4 regions of the Thalassotalea agariperforans genome follow, and region 2 is predicted to be linked to each of the others. Evidence: predicted binding sites of a transcription regulator. Region 2 holds the regulator's gene; each other region holds the start of a gene.
What was found. Region 2 encodes FNR, which switches genes on or off when oxygen is low (the NO sensors DNR and NnrR bind a similar motif). Its sites were predicted from a motif close to TTGATCTAGATCAA; they were not measured.
Positions count from the first base shown of each region.

Region 1: the regulator FNR is predicted to act here: its motif matches at 2,613-2,626, upstream of hemN (oxygen-independent coproporphyrinogen III oxidase).
Region 3: the regulator FNR is predicted to act here: its motif matches at 3,090-3,103, upstream of ACSLUO_RS01295 (GbsR/MarR family transcriptional regulator).
Region 4: the regulator FNR is predicted to act here: its motif matches at 2,293-2,306, upstream of napE (periplasmic nitrate reductase, NapE protein).

Region 1 is NZ_JBQMWH010000017.1:26,850-32,380, forward strand. It holds gene ACSLUO_RS15950 (M61 family metallopeptidase) at 1-398, shown strand, start outside; gene yihI (Der GTPase-activating protein YihI) at 1,123-1,695, shown strand; gene ACSLUO_RS15960 (DUF2489 domain-containing protein) at 1,702-2,199, shown strand; gene ACSLUO_RS15965 (TraR/DksA family transcriptional regulator) at 2,242-2,553, shown strand; gene hemN (oxygen-independent coproporphyrinogen III oxidase) at 2,682-4,052, shown strand; tRNA gene ACSLUO_RS15975 (tRNA-His) at 4,183-4,258, shown strand; gene ACSLUO_RS15980 (RNA polymerase sigma factor) at 5,124-5,531, shown strand, end outside.
Region 2 is NZ_JBQMWH010000016.1:22,693-28,223, reverse strand. It holds gene ACSLUO_RS15645 (heavy metal translocating P-type ATPase) at 1-729, shown strand, start outside; gene ccoS (cbb3-type cytochrome oxidase assembly protein CcoS) at 726-1,004, shown strand; gene ACSLUO_RS15635 (sulfite exporter TauE/SafE family protein) at 994-1,653, shown strand; gene ACSLUO_RS15630 (fumarate/nitrate reduction transcriptional regulator Fnr) at 1,716-2,435, shown strand; gene uspE (universal stress protein UspE) at 2,678-3,619, shown strand; gene ttcA (tRNA 2-thiocytidine(32) synthetase TtcA) at 3,725-4,660, shown strand; gene ACSLUO_RS15615 (glucosaminidase domain-containing protein) at 4,722-5,531, opposite strand, start outside.
Region 3 is NZ_JBQMWH010000001.1:276,558-282,088, reverse strand. It holds gene accB (acetyl-CoA carboxylase biotin carboxyl carrier protein) at 1-150, shown strand, start outside; gene accC (acetyl-CoA carboxylase biotin carboxylase subunit) at 175-1,521, shown strand; gene ACSLUO_RS01300 (GGDEF domain-containing protein) at 1,647-2,708, shown strand; gene ACSLUO_RS01295 (GbsR/MarR family transcriptional regulator) at 3,154-3,696, shown strand; gene ACSLUO_RS01290 (cytochrome ubiquinol oxidase subunit I) at 3,802-5,205, shown strand; gene cydB (cytochrome d ubiquinol oxidase subunit II) at 5,202-5,531, shown strand, end outside.
Region 4 is NZ_JBQMWH010000003.1:350,976-356,506, reverse strand. It holds gene ACSLUO_RS06875 (GNAT family N-acetyltransferase) at 1-2,182, opposite strand, end outside; gene napE (periplasmic nitrate reductase, NapE protein) at 2,364-2,531, shown strand; gene napF (ferredoxin-type protein NapF) at 2,534-3,046, shown strand; gene ACSLUO_RS06860 (chaperone NapD) at 3,033-3,308, shown strand; gene napA (nitrate reductase catalytic subunit NapA) at 3,305-5,531, shown strand, end outside.

The DNA.
Region 1 (5,531 bases), on a different contig from region 2:
AGTTTGGTGTTGTTAAACATTTTAGTAAATTTAAAGCACTAAATAGTATCGAAACCGTTGTTGCAAATCAGCCAATTCCTTATTTAGGTGCTTTATTTCAAAATAAAGAGTTAGGCGTAAAAATTACTTCGGTAGTTGAAAATTCACCTGCGGCACAAGCCGGTTTAGCGGTAAATGATATTTTAATTGCGGTTAATGGTATTAAGGTAACAGAGCAGTCGATACAACAATTATCGGAACATTTGCCATTAAACAAACCGTTTTCTTGTCATTATTTTCGTGATGATTTGTTATTAACAACCCAATTGAGTTTTTCTGACTCGCCATTAACGGGTATTAGTTTTGTGGTTAGTGAAGAAGAAAAAGCCAAATTATGGCAAAAAAGCATCCGCCATTAATGTATACATTAGAGGTTTGTTATTTAATAGCGTGAAAAAATAATCATATTTTCAAATTTTGACGACAAATATTTAATAAATTTGAAATAAAATTTAATACATTTTTATCTTTAAAAACATTAGTATGCGTTAATGTATACGTTAATCGTTTAAAAAAACTAAAATTAATGCTTGCTGTCTGCGCAAAGATGGGTAAAGTATTAGTCAGCTACTGAGTAGCGAAAATATCAAAAAAGGAAATGTTGCACGGAAAGCAAGATATCAATTAACTTTGATGATAACTTTTACAGAATATGGATGGTTCAATAACTTCAAGGTATGGAAGTGGTTATAACCTAAATTAGGTTAAGGGTTGTTTAACCCCAGATAATAATAAAAAAATAGCTACTAAAGCTAAATAATAACAAAAATAAGAGTATGTTTAACAGGGATAGTACTAATAAGGTAGGATACCGAAATTAAGATTAGGAAGTTATTTGTTAATGGTTTAACCAAGATAACAATATCCGAAAGCGATGGCTAAGCCATCGCTTTTTTCCTTTCTGGCTCATGATTTTTTCTCTTCTCAACTACACACTAAATCCTATTAAACTTATCACTAAGTTTTGATAGCAATTCGACAGTAAAAATAATTAAGCTAAAAGCAAACATTAATGGAATAGAATTGGTATTAACCTTTGTTTGCAGTAAAATACCCCACAAGTAACTTCTTTGAGCATTTCCAATGACCCGATCAAAAAAATCTAGAAAACCAGGTACTGGTTCTAGTGGTGTACGTAAAGCAGATAAAGACGCTTTAGCGATTGTAAAAGAAAAGCGTTTGCGTAAAAAAACGGGTAATAAACCTGGTACCCGACAAGTCACTAAAAGCAAAACTGATGGACAAACTAACGCTCAAAATAAAGATCCGCGTTTAGGTAGTAAAAAACCTATCGAATTAATTAAAACAGCGCCGGTAAAAACTCAACCTAAGCAAAAAGCACCAAAGGTTGTGGATATACCACAAGTGCGCGCGGTTGATTCGACAGAGTCAGATTTAATGCAGGAATTAGCTCGCATTGAAGAAGATGAACAATTACAAACAATACTAGCAAAACAAGAAGATGACATTACATTAAGTGAGTCTGAGGTTGAATATTTCAACAAACTGATGGATCGTCACCAAGAAATTAGTAGCCAGTTAGGTTTGGACGAAGAAGACGATGAAGAGTTTTTAACGGCCAGCAAACAGCCGTTATCAGAAGAAGATTTATGGCGTAAGTTTAATGATACTGATTTTGATGACGAGGAGTTGTAAGCGTTGATGGACAGTAGTGATTTATGGCTTTATTTGTTGTTGGCGGGTGTCGTTGTTATTGTTGGCTTAGCTTTTTATGCCGGTAAGTTACTCTCGCAATTAAAACAGCAAAAAATTAGCCAAGCACAAGCGCAACAAGCGTTAATTGCTGGTCAAAATGCACATGACGCTAAAATTTTAACGAGTGTGCAAATTATTGCCAAAGCAATGAAAGAAGAACAGTGTGAATATGCTGAGGGGTGTTGGCGGATCAGTGTCTTACTTGATTCGTTAAAAGCGAGCCAATCACTAGACGCGCAGTTTCCTGCTATATTTGAGTTATATAATCAAATAAAGCACATGCAAATTTTAGACGCCCGTAAAGAACTCGCGAAAAAAGAACGAATGAAGCAAGACGTTGAACGTATGAAAGCGGAAGCATCGTTATATGATGCCATCAATGCTGATTTAAACTTATTGCTACAATACAGCCAAGAACGGCTTGCGGTGCTAAAACAAGTTTAATTTTTGCCACTGTGCTTTTCATTGAAAATACAGAGGTGCAAGATGTTAAACGAACTTAAAGCACAATTTACTGAACGTATTATCGCTTTACAACAGCGTATCGACGCTATTCATCATGATTTTGCTAAAGGTCATTCTAGTGATTGGACAGAGCAAGCTGGTGAACGTGAAAATGATGAAGTACTCAATGCGCTTGAGTCAGAAGCCAAAATAGAAATACAGCAATTATCAAATGCCATCAGCCGGATTGAAAATGGTAATTATGGTATTTGCTTAGCTTGTGGTGATGAAATTGCCAAGCAGCGCTTGATTGCGCAGCCTGCAGCGACAAAATGCATTCAATGTGCAGAATAAATAGCCTTTAAAAGTAACTTAGTTAAATTACTGAGCTAGTAGAGCTAAATTAAGGTTTGTTGCGCCTGATCAATATTCATTTATTGAAACAATCTTATACTCCTAGATTCTTAATCTTAGGAGTTATTATGCAGGTTCAGCAGTTATTTAATCCCAAACTATTAAACAAGTATAATACTAGCGGACCGCGTTATACCTCATACCCAACGGCGCTAGAATTTGACGATAATTTTCAGCAAGCGCAATTACTCAGCGCGATTGAACAGTCAAACAACCAAACCTTGTCGTTATATATTCACATTCCTTTTTGTCACAGTCTTTGTTATTACTGCGGCTGTAATAAAGTAGTGACTCGTCATCGTGGCAAAGCAGATATTTACCTCGATCACTTAATTGAAGAAATTAATCAACGTGCGCCGTTGTTTCAGCATTATCAAATAAAACAATTACACCTTGGTGGTGGCACACCCAGTTTTTTAACCGAGCAACAATTGTCTCGTTTAATGGCAACATTAAAACAAGCTTTTGATTTTACCTATGTTGACGAAATTAGCATTGAAATTGACCCGCGTGAAATTGAATTATCCTTGATTGATCACTTAGCTAGCTTAGGTTTTAACCGCTTAAGCATTGGTGTGCAAGATACCGACTTAAAAGTACAAGAAGCGATTAACCGAGTGCAATCAACACCATTTATTAGTGAGTTGGTTAGCCATGCAAAACAGGCCGGTTTTAATTCCATTAATGTTGATTTAATTTATGGCTTACCTCATCAAACACAACAAACTTTTGCTAAAACTTTAGCCGATGTACAAGCAATGGCGGTTGATCGTGTTTCATTATTTAGTTACGCCCATTTACCGAGTCGATTTGCTGCACAACGCAAATTACGAGATGAATGGTTGCCAACTAGCCAAGAAAAGTTTGCCTTAATGCAGCAAGCGATCACCACATTATGTAACAATGGCTATGATTTCATTGGTATGGATCACTTTGCTAAACCTGATGATGAATTATCAATTGCACAAAAGAATGGTGTTTTGCATAGAAATTTTCAAGGTTATACCACTAAAGGTGATTGTGACTTGTTAGGTTTAGGCGTTTCATCGATTAGCGCTATTGGCAATAGCTTTAGCCAAAATACCAAAGATTTAAAACAGTATTATCAGCAAATAGAAGCAAGCGGACAAGCCATGGAACAAGGCATTAGTTTATCAAACGATGACCTTATTCGGGGCGATGTTATTCGTGCTTTAATGTGTAATTTATTTGTTGATAAACAGGTGATTAGTCAAAGGTATCAAATTAACTTTGATGACTATTTTCACGCAGAATTGTTATCATTAGATACCTTTATTAAGGATGATTTAGTGACCACATCTGAACATTGGATTGCCGTTTCGCCAAAAGCTCGCTTACTGATCCGTAATATTGCCATGAGCTTCGACGCTTATTTGAAAAAGCATCTTAATCAGCAGCGTTTTTCACGGGTGATTTAAAAATAATTTGTGAATAATAATAATTTGTAAAATATTACTAAAATTTTTAAAAGTGGCTTGCCAAAGCGTTATTTACTCAGTAGAATCCGCGCATTGTTCAAGCCTTTGAACATTTTAGTAAACCTCAGTGGTGGCTATAGCTCAGTTGGTAGAGCCCCGGATTGTGATTCCGGTTGTCGTGGGTTCAAGTCCCATTAGCCACCCCATATTTCTGTTTATCTTATTTCGTTGTATTTTAATTTAGATTATCTCAACCACGAACCGTCATCACGATGTGATTCCGCTGTTTCTGGGTAAGCGTGAGTTCAAGTGTTATTAGCCACCCCATCTTTCTGTTTATCTTATTTCTTCGTATTTTAATTTCGATTATCTTAACCACGAACCGTCATCACGATGTGATTCCGCTATTTCTGGGTAAGCGTGAGTTCAAGTGCCATTAGTCACCCCATCTTCTTAATTTTCTTATTTCTTTGTATTTTAATCTGGATTATCTCAACCACGAACCGTCATCACGATGTGATTCCGCTGTTTCTGGGTAGGCGTGGGTTCAAGTCTCATTAGCCACCCCATCTTTCTGTTCATCTAATTTCGTTGTATTTTAATTTCGATTATCTCAACCACGAACCGTCATCACAATGTGATTCCGCTATTTCTGGGTAAGCGTGAGTTCAAGTGCTATTAGCACCCCATCTTTCTGTTTATCTTATTTCTTCGTATTTTAATTTTGATTATCTCAACCACGAACCGTCATCACGATGTGATTCCGCTGTTTCTGGGTAAGAGTGAATTCAAGTGCTATTAGCCACCTGAAATAGCTCAGTTAATATTTGATAATGTCTTTAAAATTCATAGTGATATCAAAGCTTTATGACTATCCAGTTTTGTTTGTAAAAATTAAAGTGAAAATATTATAGTAGTTTTCACTGGTTGATGCGTCTATAGAGTAGAACCTCAATAAAAATAAAAGGCTCTACTCTACAGCTATCAATTAAACCGAATGTGTTTTATGGTGACGTAGCAATAATTTTGTACAGAGGTAGCCCTTACTCTTGAGGTGTTATTGGAGACATTGTGAATTTTAAAAAAAATAATAATAAGCAAACAGCTAATGAAGAAAACGCGAAAGGTAATCTCTTTAGTGTTTTTAGTCGATTTGAATCGTCATTAAAATATTTTATTTCTGGTTATGTTATCAATCCTCAGGATGTTGATGATGTCTGCCAAGAAACTTTTTTACGGACCTATAAATCATCACTTGAAAAAGAAGTGCAATCGCCCAAATCCTTTATGTTTAGAGTAGCGAAAAATTTAATTTTTTCTAACTTTCGACGGGCGTCTACGCAGTTAAATGAATATGTTGAAGATATTAATATTGTTGATTCGACGATAGATTTAGATAATTTAGAAAACAACGTATTAGCCCAAGAAAAGCTTGGCGTGATGTGTGAAGCTATTGCGGCTTTACCTAATAAATGTCGA
Region 2 (5,531 bases):
AAAGCTTTTTCGGTTTATCGTGATCACAATATTCAATGCAAAAATCTTACCGTACATTCAGGTAAAGGTGTATCCGGCAATATTAATCAAGACAGTTATGTCATCGGTAAAGTCAGCTGGTTATTAAGTGATGAAAACCTAAGTCGCCATCATGAAGCGCAGTGTGTGTTAATGAAAAACGAGCAAGCAATCGCGGTATTTTATTTACAAGATAAGTTACGTGAAGATGCCAATGCAGTATTAACCACTTTAAAAACTATGAAACAAAGTTTATACATGGTTTCTGGTGACAGCGAACATGCATGCCAAAAATTAGCGCAATCATTACCTATGACAGCTATCCATGCCGGATTATCAGCAAAACAAAAAATGGCGCTGATCCAAAAGATTAATCAACCTATTGCTATGGTTGGCGATGGTGTTAACGATACGCCAGTATTTAGCGCGGCACATATATCATTTGCAATGGGCAATGGTACTGATATTGCTAAAAATGGCGCTGATGTTATTTTATTGAATAACCAGTTAACCTCACTACTCACTTGTTTAAAAGTGGGTGATAAAACAAAACGCATTATCATTCAAAATTATTGCTGGGCTTTTTCATACAATGCCATTGTTTTACCGCTTGCGATGATGGGCTACATTACTCCGTATTTAGCCGTTATTGGTATGTCAGCCAGTTCAATTTTAGTTGTCACAAATTCTTTAAGGCTATTGAAAAAATGACCATCATTTATGTTTTGATCCCTATCGCGATAATTCTTACTATTATTGGTATTTATTTATTTTTTTGGGCGGTTAAAACCGAACAATTTACCGATCTCGAAAAACAAGGTATGAGTATTTTATATGATGATGAAAAAACAGCAGAGCAGCAAAACCCAAAAACCGTAAACAGCTCCGATAGAAAACCACAGCCAACAGATGCACCTTCTGCAACAACAAAATCAATGGCTAAAAATAACAAAATAAGTGACGCTGTAGATCACAATGTCGATTGATTTACTCTCTGCTTTTATCATTGGTTTATTCGGTAGTGGTCACTGCTTAGGTATGTGTGGTGGCATAACCACCATGTTAACCAGTGCTATCGAGCAAAAACAGCAAAATAACCGTAAATTTTGGTTAGTAATTTTTTATCACTTTGGCCGTATTTTTTCTTATAGTTTTATCGGTTTTATTGTCGCCTTAAGTAGTTCCATCGCTATTCATAGCGTCGGTTTTCCTCTTTATGTTTTACGCTTCGTGGCTGCGATTTTTTTAATATTATTGGGTTTGTATCTTGGCCAATGGTTTATGGGCTTAAGTTATGTTGAAAAAGCAGGTCGTGGTATTTGGCAAAAACTATCCCCCCTAAGTAAAAAAATTATTCCAGTTAATAACAAACGCAAAGCGCTGGCTTTAGGTATGTTATGGGGCTGGTTACCTTGTGGCTTAGTTTATTCCACCTTAACTTGGTCATTAGCCAGTGGTGATGCAATCACAGGTGCCCTTATCATGTGCTTTTTTGGTTTAGGTACATTACCAGCCCTGATCGCATTATCGTTTGGCATACATTCCTTTAAAAGTTTATTGCTCAACCCGTTATTTAAAAAATTATCGGCTATCTCTTTAATTCTCTTTGGAATTTATCAACTAATAATTCTTTAAACTCAATTGCATCTATTAAAAGCATTGCATAGAATAGCCTTAACATTATTGAGGATATAAATATGCAAACAAATCAATGTCCGGGACGACAACATATCCATTGCCAAAGCTGTAGTTTAAGTGAATTATGTTTACCTTATTCTTTAGATGCACAAGAGCTTGATCAACTTGATTTAATCATAGATCGTAAGCGCCCTGTTCATAAAAATGACAAAATATATAGTGATGGTGAAGCACTACATTCATTGTTTGCTATTCGTACCGGTACCTTTAAAACCTATACAATTAATGCGCAAGGCGAAGAACAAATCACAGGTTTTCATTTACCTGGCGACTTATTAGGATTTGACGCAATTGCCCAATCAGAACATGCAAGTTTTGCACAAGCATTAGAAACCTCAATGGTATGTGAAATTCCATACGACACGCTTGATAACTTATCAGCCACTATGCCTAAGCTGCGTAAACAAATTTTAAAACTAATGAGTGCAGAAATAAAAACCGATCAAGACATGTTATCACTGCTTAATCGTAAAAATGCCGAACAACGACTAGCCACTTTTATTGTCATGCTTAGTACTCGTTATAAAACCCGTAATTTATCCCCAAATGAATTCAGATTAGCAATGACACGTGGTGATATTGGGAACTATTTAGGACTAACAGTAGAAACCATTAGCCGGTTATTAAATCGATTTGATAAACAAGGTTTATTAAATGTTAATGGAAAATTCATAACGATCAATAATTTAGAAGAACTTAAAACACTAGGTGAAGTATAGTTTTTTATTCCTCCCTTAATGACTTAGTGACAACTTATGCATTAAGGGAACTCCTTGTCATTTTCTAAGTATAAACCCCGCCATATCTTCGATATTTTGCCGTTCTTGAACTAAACTTTGTTAAAGCATTGAATTGATTTTCATTGTTTAATATTAACTAGCCTAAACTTGGCAAGTTAGCTAATAGTATTAAATAAATGATTATCATAAGCGCAAGTTAACGACAAATAACGAGGCCAATCATGGAAAAATATCAAAACATTCTAGTCGTTGTTGACCCCAACGATGAAGAACAAAAAGCGTTAAAACGTGCCATTACCTTAGGTAAAAAAACACAAGCCAATATCACCGTATTTTTAACTATTTTTGATTTTTCCTACGAAATGACCACCATGTTGTCGCATGAAGAACGCGAAAATATGCGTGAGTCAGTGATCAAAAGTAGAGAAAATTGGCTAAAAGAATTAATCACGCAACCAGAAGATAATTATTTAGCCGATAACTTAAATATAAAAACCAAAGTTGTTTGGCATAACCGACCTTTTGAAGCCATTATTCAAGAAGTATTAGCACATAACTTTGATCTGGTGGTTAAAGGTACTCATCACCATGACAAATTAAAATCGGTTATTTTTACCCCCACCGATTGGCATATTCTGCGTAAATGCCCTTGTCCTGTATTATTAGTAAAAGATCATCTATGGCCAGAAAATGGTAATATTTTAGCGGCTGTTAATGTAGGTAACGAAGAGGAAGAACATATTTCCCTTAATAAAAAACTTACCGAAGAAGCGGTGCATTTAGCGGAATTAATTAATGCTAATGCTCATTTGGTTAACGCTTACCCTGGTACCCCAGTTAATATTGCCATAGAAATCCCTGAGTTTAATGCTATTGAATATAGTCATAACATGAAAGCACATCATACCGACGCCATGAGAGAACATGCTTTAAGTTTTAACTTTGACCTTGACAACACCCATGTTAGAGAAGGCTTACCCGAAGATGTTATTGAATCCATGGCGCAAGCATTAGATTGTGAATTAGTGATCTTAGGTACAATTGGCAGAACAGGCTTTTCAGCGGCATTAATTGGCAATACTGCCGAACAAGTCATTGATAATTTAAATTGTGATGTATTGGCTTTAAAACCTGATGGTTATATTTCACCACTGGCCGACTGATCAAGCATTGTAAATGGGCGTTTATTTAAGAAACAAAGCCATTATTTAATTGGTCAGTTATAGTAGTTCAGGTATAATTCGCGCGAATTTATTTAGGGTGAAATTATGTCTGACGCAATACAATCATTATCAAAAGCTGAGCAAACACAATTACAAAAACTTGAAAAAAAGTTGCGTGGTCATGTTGGTAAAGCTATCGCTGAATATAACATGATTGAGGACGGCGATCGTATCATGGTGTGCTTGTCTGGCGGCAAAGATAGTTACGCGTTACTTGACATCTTATTGATATTAAAGACTTTAGCACCAATTAATTTTGATATAGTGGCAGTTAACTTAGATCAAAAACAACCTGGTTTTCCTGAGCATATTTTACCCAACTATTTAGCTAGCTTAGGTGTTGAATACCAAATTATTGAAGAAGATACTTACGCTATAGTTAAAGATAAAATCCCTGAAGGAAAAACTACCTGTAGTTTATGCTCGCGTTTACGTCGGGCCATTTTGTACAAAGCGGCGAAAAATTTAGGGGCAACAAAAATTGCCTTAGGACATCACAGGGACGATATGATCGAAACCTTGATGTTAAATATGTTTTATGGCGGCAAAATGAAAGCAATGCCAGCTAAGCTAGTTTCTGATAATGGTGAGCATGTTGTAATTCGTCCACTGGCCTTTTGTAAAGAAGCCGATCTAGCAAAATATGCCAGTTTAAAAAAGTTTCCTATCATTCCTTGTAACCTTTGTGGCTCACAACCGAACTTACAACGCCAAAACATTAAACAAATGTTAAATGATTGGGATAGCTCTCACCCTGGCCGAATAGAGTCAATGTTTACAGCCATGCGCAATATAGTACCTTCACATATGTGTGATACTGAGTTATTTGATTTTAAAGGAATAAATTCTTCATCAGGGGTAATTAATGGCGGCGATATCGCTTTTGACCGAGAAGAGTTTCAAGACAAAAGCCCTGCGAATAATCAACAATTTAAAGATGAATTATTAAATAGCCCATTACAAGTGATCGATCTTAGTTAAGCTTTGTTAACTAAATAAAAAACTAACCGATATTCAATTCGGTTAGTTTTTTAATCAGCGCTTAAGCACCTACTTTAATGTATCTCGCATTATGGCGTAACATATCAATAATATCAGAGACATAGTCAGCGCCACGCTCTGAATAAGGTAACAAGCCTGTCGCTAAAATTTCAGGCTTTAACGGCTGCTGATGCGCTCTTAATTGTGCTCTTATGGTGCGGAAAACATCATAAGCATAATGTGAATTAATATTATATAAATATTTTTCAACCGCGGTATCAATACTTTGAAAAGCGGCTACTTCATGTTTACCATCTTCATCACGTGCATTTGGTACCATGCCACAGCCCTTTTTATAACACCATAAACCAAAAAAGTTCAAACCAATACGCGCAAACCTAGACGTTCCCCAAGCCGATTCATTTGCCGCTTGTACTAGCACTAATTCGGTTGGCACAATATCTATACGTCGTAACAACTTTTGCACTTGCTGTTGTTTATTAAGTTTGCCGGTAATACGGTATTTTTGTACATTTTTTCGTAAAAATGCTTGTTCATCCTTAGTTAAGGTTTGCGCTAAGGTTAACTTTTGCTGAATTGCTAGTACTTGTTTACGGGTAGCCAGTAACTGATTATTAGCTTTAATAATGGCCGGCTTTAGAAAATCAAAAAAAGTCTTTTTCTTTAATTTTGTGTCTCTAATTTTACTAAACTTAGGTAATTTCACCGAATGTAACGGTTTTTCAACAACAATCGGTTTCGCACGCTTATCTTGTTGTCCTTTGTCAGTTATAACAGGTTTTAAAAATGTAAAAGGCGCAATTAATGCGATAAAAACAATCACAAGAACAATAAATTTGAATACGATTTT
Region 3 (5,531 bases), on a different contig from region 2:
CATGTAAATGCTGGTGATACTTTATGTATCGTAGAAGCAATGAAAATGATGAATCAAATTGAAGCTGATAAGTCTGGTGTCATTAAAGAAATTTTAGTTCAAAACGAAGATGCTATTGAATTTGACCAACCGCTATTCATCATTGAATAAGCCCAAACAAACAAGGGGCATTCTATGTTAGAAAAAGTACTTATCGCAAACCGAGGCGAAATTGCATTGCGTATTTTACGTGCATGTAAAGAGCTTGGTATAAAAACTGTTGCTGTGCATTCAACAGCAGATAAAAATTTAAAGCATGTATTGTTAGCCGATGAAACCATTTGTATTGGTAAACCTTCAGCGCTAGACAGCTATTTAAATATTCCGCGTATTATTACCGCAGCTGAAGTGACTAATGCGTCAGCTATTCATCCTGGTTATGGCTTCTTAGCTGAAAATGCCGACTTTGCCGAACAGGTTGAAAATTCAGGTTTTGCTTTTATTGGGCCAAAAGCCGAAAGCATCCGCTTGATGGGTGATAAAGTTTCAGCGATCAAAGCTATGAAAGAAGCTGGTGTACCGTGTGTACCAGGTTCTGACGGGCCATTAACTGATGATGATGCTGCTAATATTGCACATGGTCGTCGTATTGGTTATCCCGTGATCATTAAAGCCTCTGGTGGCGGTGGTGGTCGTGGTATGCGTGTTGTTCGTGAAGAAAGCGAACTTATTAACGCGATCCAATTAACCAAAAATGAAGCCCGTTCAACCTTCAATAACGACATGGTTTACATGGAAAAATTCCTTGAAAATCCTCGTCACGTTGAAATACAAGTACTTGCTGATGGTCAAGGTAATGCTATTCATTTAGCTGAGCGTGACTGTTCAATGCAACGTCGTCATCAAAAAGTTGTTGAAGAAGCACCTGCACCAGGTATTACACCTGAATTACGTGCTGAAATTGGTGAACGTTGTTGTAATGCGTGTAATAAAATTAATTACCGTGGTGCTGGTACCTTTGAATTTTTATTTGAAAATGGTGAGTTTTATTTCATTGAAATGAATACCCGTATTCAAGTAGAGCATCCGGTAACTGAAATGATCACGGGTGTTGATTTAATCAAAGAACAACTTCGTGTTGCTTCTGGCATGAAATTAACCATCAAGCAATCAGACATTGACGTTAAAGGTCATGCAATTGAATGTCGTATTAACGCTGAAGATCCTCGTACTTTTATTCCTTCGCCAGGAAAAATCACCCGTTTCCACCCTGCTGGTGGTATGGGCGTTCGTTGGGATTCTCATATTTATACCGACTATTCAGTTCCGCCACATTACGACTCAATGATCGGTAAGTTAATTACTTACGGTGAAAGTCGTGAAGTAGCCATCGCTCGCATGAAAAATGCGCTTGATGAATTAGTAATTGACGGTATCAAAACCAATATTGCATTGCACAAAGATATCTTAAACGATAAAGGCTTTGTTGATGGCGGTGCTAACATTCATTATTTAGAGAAAATGTTAGCCGAGCAAGAATAACAAGCCAAACTACGAAAAAAGTGGTATTGTACTATCTATTAAAGCCCCTTAGCTGTTTAAATGAATAAGCTTTAAGGGGCTTTTTTTATAACAATAAAAAAATTCATATAAATGATATAGTCGATATGCGTTCAGAAATTATTACCACTAACAGTCACGTCCAAAATAAGCAGTTTAAAGCACTTATTCTTGGTCGTATCATGATAATCTCAGTAATATTCACCTTATTTTTTGCTATCTTAGACACCTTAAAAATCAATTATATTGGTGATGTACAGCGTATAAATAATTATTTGCACGCCGCTTTTGTATTGCCCGCTTATTTTTTATTTAAACATAGAAAAATGAGTTTAACTTGTGCTTCTCATTATTTTTTGCTGTTTTGTTTTATTACTTCTATTACCGCACTACTCTTTGCTGATAATGACGCTTTCCGTGCAATCTGGTTCTTTCTTTCAACCATGATTTCTTTTATATTTGTTGGTAAAAAATATGGAAATTTGTACGGCTATTGCTCTTTTGTTTTTATTGCCGTTGCGGGCTTTTATTTTGAAAGTAATTTAAATGCCGAGTCTATTTTAAGTATTTTAATTAGTTTTTTAGTACTCATTTTAGTAATGTCAGCTTATACCGGTCAAATGGAAAAACACTTAGATCATATCGAACAAATACAGCAAGAACTTTATTATTTAGCCAATAAATCAGATATATCCAATTCGTTAAGCTCTAATGAACACGCCCTTACTGTTGAGCAAATGCTAAAAAATGCACAGGAACTAAATTCTGACTTTTCACTGATCTACGTTGATATTGAAAATTTTGATGAATTAAAAAGTCACTTCGATAATTATTTTATTGTTGATATTAAAAACAAGTTAAACCACATCTTAAAAGCCTTAGTCAGTTCATCTGATATTGTCTCTACCATTAATAACGACTTACTTTATATCGCAGTACCTAATCGCGATTGCGTAAGCATAAAACACTTAGTAGAAAAAATTTATCACTATATTCGTGACCATGGTTTGCAAGTTAATGGTCAGCAAATTGAGCTAAAACTTTGTATTTCAGTAACCACCTTACAAAAAAATGATACCGGCATTCGTGCCTTACATATCCGAGCCGATAAAGGCTTGATGAAAGCGAAAGCTATGGGTGGAGAGCAAATCGTCTTTGTTGATATGTAATACCAATTTCATTAAATTATTGCCCTCTTGTGCGGGTTACAATATTCCATGGCTGCGTTGCTTTCAATCCCAGTAACCAGCTATTGCTAAATCAAGCGCCTTGCCATGATTTATTTTTCCTACGCACAACAAAATCACAAGCTTAATTTAATTGCAATACGCCACCCTTGGATGGGGAATACCATTCCGTATAAAGTAGAACGGTGTTTGAATCAAAACTGAGGCTCACTATTGGCGCTCAAATTTTCCTTATCCTAAGAAAAACATCACTCCAGAATAAAAAACATCAAAACCATCTGTATTTCATATTGTTATGATAATTTTTTATCCTGCGTTCAAGTTAAAAAACTTTCTCCCTAACTCAACTCACATGAATAAAACTTGACATAAATCAAGAAAGTTTTACAATTTTCAGTAATTACTGAAAATTCAAAAGAGACAGAAAATGAAAGTTACACCTATGACTCAATCGCTTATTTTACATTTTGGTGAAATGGGCTCGCGCTGGGGGTTAAATCGAACGTTAGGACAAATGTACGCATTAATTGTGCTAACCGAAGCTCCACTCAATGCTGATCAAATTAGTGATGCCCTGCAAATTTCACGTTCAAATGTCAGCATGGGCTTAAAAGAATTAAAAGCTTGGAATTTAATCAAGCTTCAACATATTCAAGGAGATCGCAAAGAGTATTTCACGGCCCCTGAAGATATTTGGGAAATTGCCCGCACTTTGGTAATAGAGCGTCGTAAACGAGAACTTGATCCAACATTGACAACAATGCGCGATGCCCTCATGGCTGAACCAACCAATAGTACAGACGAATACGCTCAACAGCGTGTCAAAGAAATGCATGACTTAATGGAGATGTTCACCTTGTGGTCAAATGAGCTACAAAACATGTCTTCTGAAAAGCTATCTGCTCTCTTAAAACTAGGTGAAGGCATCAGCAAAATTTTAGATGTTAAAGACAAGTTATTAATGAAGTAATTGCCATTTCGGCTTTCGTAACTACATACCGCCGAACCGATAAATAACAAGTTCATTTAATCACTGATTTACTCAGTTATTATGATATTGAACGAGGGTCAAAAAATGTTAGATATTGCACTATCACAAGCACATGAAACAAGTTTTATACTTTCGCGTATACAGTTTGCCGCCAATATTAGCTTCCATATTTTATTTCCAACCATCAACATCGCTTTGTGTTGGGTACTGTTGTTTTTTAAAGTGCGTTTTAATCAAACTGGCGATGATAATTGGCTACGTATCTATCGTTTTTGGGTGCGAATTTTTGCCCTAACCTTTGCAATAGGTGTTGTGAGCGGTATTACCATGTCTTTTCAGTTTGGCACTAACTGGCCTGGCTATATGGAAACCGTTGGCAATATTGCGGGGCCATTACTTGGTTACGAAGTTATGACAGCCTTCTTTTTAGAGGCTTCATTTTTATCCATTATGTTATTTGGTATGGAACGTGTTTCTAATCGTGTTCACACCATCGCCACCTTATTAGTTGCTATTGGTACCAGCTTATCAGCCTTTTGGATTCTAGCATTAGATTCTTGGATGCAAACACCAGCAGGCTTTGAAATGATCGACGGCGTTGCTTATGTTACCGATTGGTGGCAAGTAATTTTTAATCCTTCTATGCCTTATCGATTAATGCACATGGTACTAGCTTCAGGCTTAACTACAGCATTTTTTATTGCCGGCATCTCAGCTTACCGAATCCTTAAAGGTGATAAGAAAAACTCCGCTAAAATGGCTTTTAAATTCGCAATAACATTAGCCGCCATATTAATCCCTATACAAATATTGGTTGGGGATATGCATGGTTTAAATACCTTTAAACATCAACCTGCGAAAGTAGCAGCTATGGAAGGAGTTTGGCAAACGGAATCAGGCGTGCCACTTTTATTATTTGCACTACCTGATGAAAAAGCACGAAAAAATCACGCTGAAGTTGCTATACCTAACATCGCCAGCCTCATTTTAACTCATGAGTTTGATGGTGAGATCAAGGGGCTAAACGACTTTATGGGGGAGCATCCCCCCGTTGCTCCGGTATTTTTTAGTTTTCGGATCATGTTAGCTATGGGGATGTTGATGTTGTTCTTTTCATACCTTGCTTGTTATCAATTATTTTATAAAAAGCAATATCCCACTTGGTTGTTAAAAAGTGCGGTATTAATGACCTTTTCTGGCTGGATTGCCACACTCGCCGGCTGGTATGTTACCGAAATTGGCCGACAACCTTATTTAGTTACCGGTGTTTTAAAAACAAGAGATGCTGTAACGCAAGTACCTCCTGAAAACATTAGTATTTCGTTAGCAATCTACTTATCGCTATATGCTTTTTTACTATTTGCTTACATTAAAACCTTATTTGTTATGGCTAACCGCGCGGTAAAACTAGAAGCTGAGAACTTAACCATTAATAAAATGGCTGACAACGACAACACAACGTCAGAATCTTTAGGAGCAACAAAATGAATGAACTAACACAAGGCTATGATTGGTTGCCGGTAGTATTTATTGTTTTGATGGGCATTTCATTTTTAGTTTATGCCATTTTAGATGGTTATGATCTTGGGGTTGGTGTGTTACTTCCTTTCGGTGATGAGCGCTCAGGTAACTTGAATCAAAATCAGCGAGACAAAATGATCTACTCCATAGGACCTTTTTGGGATGCCAATGAAACTTGGTTAGTGCTTGCAATTGGCTTATTGTTGATTGCATTTCCAAAAGCTCATTCCATTATTTTTCAAGCGCTATATTTACCTACCGCCTTAATGTTAGCGGGTTTAATTTTACGTGGT
Region 4 (5,531 bases), on a different contig from region 2:
AAGCTTTTACTGTTTGTATAAAATAATGATTAAGCTGTTTTTTACCCGAAAAACCATAGTCATTGCACAATTGCTTAACACTATGTTTTTGTAATAATCGAGCAATAAAGGGATACAGCAACGCTTCATTATCACTATCTTTATCTGATTGATATATTTGATAGTTTTTAAAATAATTCAAAAGAGCTAAATGTAAACTAAAAGCACAAGGGTCAAATTGTCGATAACCATTAGCAAAATCTTCAATATTTTTTTCATCAACACGAGTCAGTTTATCGTAGCCGTTCTTAGGTACCTTTTGTAAAACATCAAACAACAAGCTTGCTGGTAAATGCTGATATTGTGCGCTTAATAAAAAAGGCAAGGTACGATAAAACTCACTTACTAACGGCAGAATAAACGCTTCGGCTCTAGCTGTTAGCGCTTTTATTAACAAACCAGAATGCTCGCCACTGGCATGATCTTTCGTAAAGCCAATGCGCACCATTTGCCAATTTCGCTTTTGCCAAAAATTCAGTAAAGTTTTATTTAACGCAAAGCTAGTGCCTAAAACATCAATTTTGTTTGCTCTTGCTTCTTGCTCAAGGCAAGTTAACAAATATTGACCAAGCCCTTGATTTTGTTGTTGAGGATGCACTGCAATGCGCATAATACGCCAATAACTATAATCAAAAGCTTGCTCTGCGCCACAATGAGCAATTAACGATTGCGGTAAAAATTGATCTTTTAAACGCCGTTGACCTTGTCGAATTTTTTCTTCAATGTTGTCGCCATGCTCTTGCCCTAATATGCCTTCAGCCATAATTAACGCAACCGCAAGCACTTCCTTTTTATCTCTTACTTGATGGCTAACTACCCGTAATTTTAACTGAGGGTGATTTAACAATAACAACAAATCATTCGGTGAGGTTTGATAATGTGCCGTTACTAACACCGCAAAAAGTTGTCTTAATAACTTTTCATCCGCTAATAGATCCGCAGGTAAATATTCGTGATATTTTAGCTGATCATTCATCGCAGGCTTAGTCTGATAATTTAACGAAGTTAAAGGTGTTAAATTAGCATTTAACAAACAAGCATCAAAAACAAACTGCTCCAATGGATCATTTTTCGCCCAGCGGATAGGCTCAACAAGCGTTAGCTGTTTGGCTAGCAAATTTTTATCTGCCAATATGGTATTAAATTTTAACGCAAAACCTCGCCCTGCACCTTCATAGCCATGTAAAGTTGAAGAAAAAACTAAACGATGATAGTAGCTAAATAAAGCATTCAACAAATACAAAGGAATAGCAGCGGCTTCATCAACTAACAACAAATCAGCGGCTGGCTTATCCGCTAAAATCACGTCGATAGGCAAAAAACGAATACTAGACTGCTGATATTGTAACGTTTGTTTATTAACCCGTTTAACAGCGAGAAGTTTCGTGATCGTCAGAAAAAAGCCATCTACGGCACCAATATTTGACGCTGTAATCAAAATAGTTAACGGCCGTTTAACTGAATTTAATAACTCAACACACGCTAAAGCAAGCGCCGTCGTTTTACCCCGGCCACGATCTGCAGTCAAAATTAACGGGCGATTACGATGACCTGTAACCACGTTAATAATCGCATCAACTGCCTGCACTTGCTGATTGGTTAAACAACCATAAGGAAAGTTTTCGGTTACGGTAGGTAAATTTACTGAGGCTATTGTTGATAATAACCTTGTTGCTTGTTGTTCAAGTGAAAACTCATTTTCATGTTGTTGGTAAGTTAATAACACCTGCGTTTGTTGTAACTGACGATAAAAGCGCTGCAAATACACATGACTTTGTTCATCCGGTAAAGTGTGCCAACAAATAAACAACAAACCACCAGCAACGACAGTACCGGCTAACGCTGAAAAAACATCGGGCTGAATATCATCACTAGCATAAATAAAACTGCTTGCTTCAGTACCTAAATATTGCCGAAAGTTTTTATTATCCACATGTGTTGTCAATAATTGTTTAAAAATGTCTGTTGTTGGCTCGGCATAACAGTAAATTGTTTTTTTCGAGTTAACCAACTCAGTATGCTGAGCAATAAACCACTGCTTAATAACGTCTGCATACCAGCATTCATCGCCAACTAATAACACCACCCCACGATGTTGCTTTGCTAATAACGCTTGTTGATATTGCAGAATTATTTTGTTCACAGAGTCAACCACTTGCCAAATATTTGCTAAGTCTACCAAGCTGTACTAAAAATAAAAACCAAGCTGAAATAAACATTTTCTGAAATAGATGAAATCAACCTTTCAATAACTTGATCTTAATCAACAAGATAAAGCTAAAAACAAGGTACAAATACAACAAAGTGAATAATCGTGAGGATTTATGGACACTCCGACAACACAAAAAGAGCAAAACAGTAAACAATCAGAACGAAATACTTTTATTTTCTTAACAGTATTTCTAGCCCCTATTCTCTCCGTCATTCTTGTTGGCGGTTTTGGTTTTATTGTTTGGATAAGCCAAATTTTATTAGGACCGCCAGGAAGCTAATCATGAGTAACGTGGTGAACTTAACAAGGCGCAGTTTTATGCGTGGTGCCATCAAACAACAGCATTTACCTAGGCTACCTTGGGCTATTGAAGAATCAGCTTTTTTGGCTGGCTGTACACAATGCAATGCTTGTATTAATGCTTGTGAACAACAAATTATTAAACGTGATAGTCAAGGTTATCCCTTTGTTGATTTTGATCAAGACGAATGCACCTTCTGTCGTAAATGTGTAGACGCTTGCAGCAAGCCAATTTTTAAAACTGAGCAGACAGATCTTCCTTGGCCTGGTGATTTTGAAATAGACAATAAATGTTTAGCTAAAAATCAAATTTATTGCCAAAGCTGCAAAGACGTTTGCGACACTAAGGCAATCACCTTTAGTTATCAAACCAGCTCAATTCCTGAGCCAAAATTAAACTTAAGTGATTGTAATCAATGTGGCGCATGTGTCTCTATTTGCCCACAAGATGCCATTAGCTTTCAACTAGAGATCATATCCAATGAACACAACTGAGTACCATGTTGCGAGTTTTATTGCCCACGCCCTGCCGGAAAAAACGGCAGCATTAAGTGACTTTATTACTCAACAAGCAGGTTTAGAAGTACATGCGGTGAGTCCTGAAGGCAAAGTTGTATTTACCGCAGAGGGTGATTCACAAAAAGCTATCGCCAATCAAACCGACATCATTAAACAACACGGTGACGTTTTAACACTGTCTCCTATTTACCATCAATTTTTAGATGAACAGCAAACATCTTATAAGGATGCGCTATGACCATTAATCGTAGAGAATTTATCAAGGCCAATGCCGTTGCCGCTGCTGCTGCCGTTGCCGGAGTTTCAGTACCCGTAAATGCCACTAATTTGATCACTAGTAGTGATTTAACCAAATTAAAATGGGATAAAGCACCATGCCGCTTTTGTGGTACGGGTTGTAGTGTCAATGTCGGTGTGATGGACGGTAAAGTCGTTGCTACCCATGGCGATATTAATTCACCAGTTAACAAAGGCTTAAACTGCGTTAAAGGCTATTTTCTATCAAAAATCATGTACGGAAAAGACCGTTTAACTACTCCTCTACTTAGAATGAAAAATGGCAAGTTTGACAAGAACGGGGAATTTTCTCCAATATCTTGGGATCAAGCCTTTGATATTATGGCTGAAAAAGCCAAAGCAACGTTAAAAGAAAAAGGCCCAACCGCTGTTGGCATGTTTGGCTCAGGCCAATGGACAGTGCAAGAAGGCTACGCTGCAGTCAAACTAATGAAAGCAGGCTTTAGAAGTAACAATATCGACCCAAATGCTCGTCACTGTATGGCTTCGGCTGTTGGTGGTTTTATGCGTACTTTTGGTATCGACGAACCAATGGGCTGTTACGATGATATTGAAGCCACTGATGCCATGGTACTTTGGGGCTCAAACATGGCAGAAATGCACCCAATTTTATGGACTCGTATTACCGACCGTCGTTTAAGCTCGCCTCATGTGAAGGTGGCGGTATTATCAACCTATGAACATCGTAGTTTTGATTTAGCTGACAATGGCATGATTTTCACGCCACAAACAGATTTAGCAATATTAAACTTTATTGCTAACTATATAATTCAAACCGATCGGGTTAATAAAGATTTTGTTAATAAACATACCAACTTCCGATTAGGCCAAACTGATATTGGCTATGGCTTACGTCCTGAGCATCCTTTAGAACAAAAAGCCAAAAATAATAATGCCAGTGCAGGTAGTTCAAAACCGATCAACTTTAAAGAATACGCTAAATTTGTTAGTACCTATACTGCCGAATATGCCGCCAATATTTCAGGGGTCTCTGAAAAGAAATTAATCGAACTCGCTGAACTGTACGCAGATCCTAATAGAAAAGTATGTTCATTCTGGACTATGGGTTTTAATCAGCATACCCGTGGTGTGTGGGCAAACAATCTTATTTATAACATTCACTTATTAACAGGAAAAATATCAACACCTGGCAACAGCCCATTTTCATTAACCGGTCAGCCTTCTGCCTGTGGTACAGCTCGTGAAGTAGGTACATTTTCACATCGCTTACCGGCAGACATGGTAGTAACCAACCCCAAACATCGTGAAATGGCTGAAAAAACTTGGAAATTACCCGCGGGTACGATTCCAGATAAACCAGGTTATCATGCCGTACTGCAAAACCGTAAATTAAAAGATGGTGAGCTCAACTTCTACTGGGTGCAATGTAATAACAACATGCAAGCAGCCGCAAACATGATGCAAGAAGGTTTACCGGGTTACCGTAATCCTAAAAACTTTGTTGTTGTATCAGACCCATACCCAACAGTAACCGCACAAGCTGCCGATCTAATTTTACCTACCGCCATGTGGGTAGAAAAAGAAGGCGTTTATGGTAATGCTGAACGTCGAACCCAATCTTGGTACCAAATGGTTGAAGCTCCTCAAGGCGCTAAATCAGATTTGTGGCAACTGGTTGAGTTTTCAAAGCGTTTTAAAGTGGAAGAAGCATGGGATGAAGCCTTTGTCGACGCTAACCCTGCTTACCGCGGTAAAACCTTATATGACATTCTTTATCAAAATGGCAATGTTAATAAATATTCATTAAATGAAATCCCGCAAGATCGCTTAAATCATGATGCTCGTGATTTTGGCTTTTACATTCAAAAAGGATTATTTGAAGAGTACGCCAGTTTTGGTCGTGGCCATGGTCATGATTTAGCACCTTATGACAGATATCATCAAGAGCGAGGTTTACGTTGGCCTGTAGTTGATGGCAAAGAAACACTGTGGCGTTATAAAGAAGGCTCAGATCCTTATGTTGGTAAAGGTAAAGATTTTGAGTTTTATGGTAAACCTGATGGCCGTGCGGTGATCTATGCCCTGCCATATGAACCCGCAGCAGAGTTTCCTGATAATGAATATGACTTATGGTTATCAACCGGTCGAGTATTAGAACATTGGCATTCAGGTTCCATGACCCAACGTGTACCTGAGCTTTATA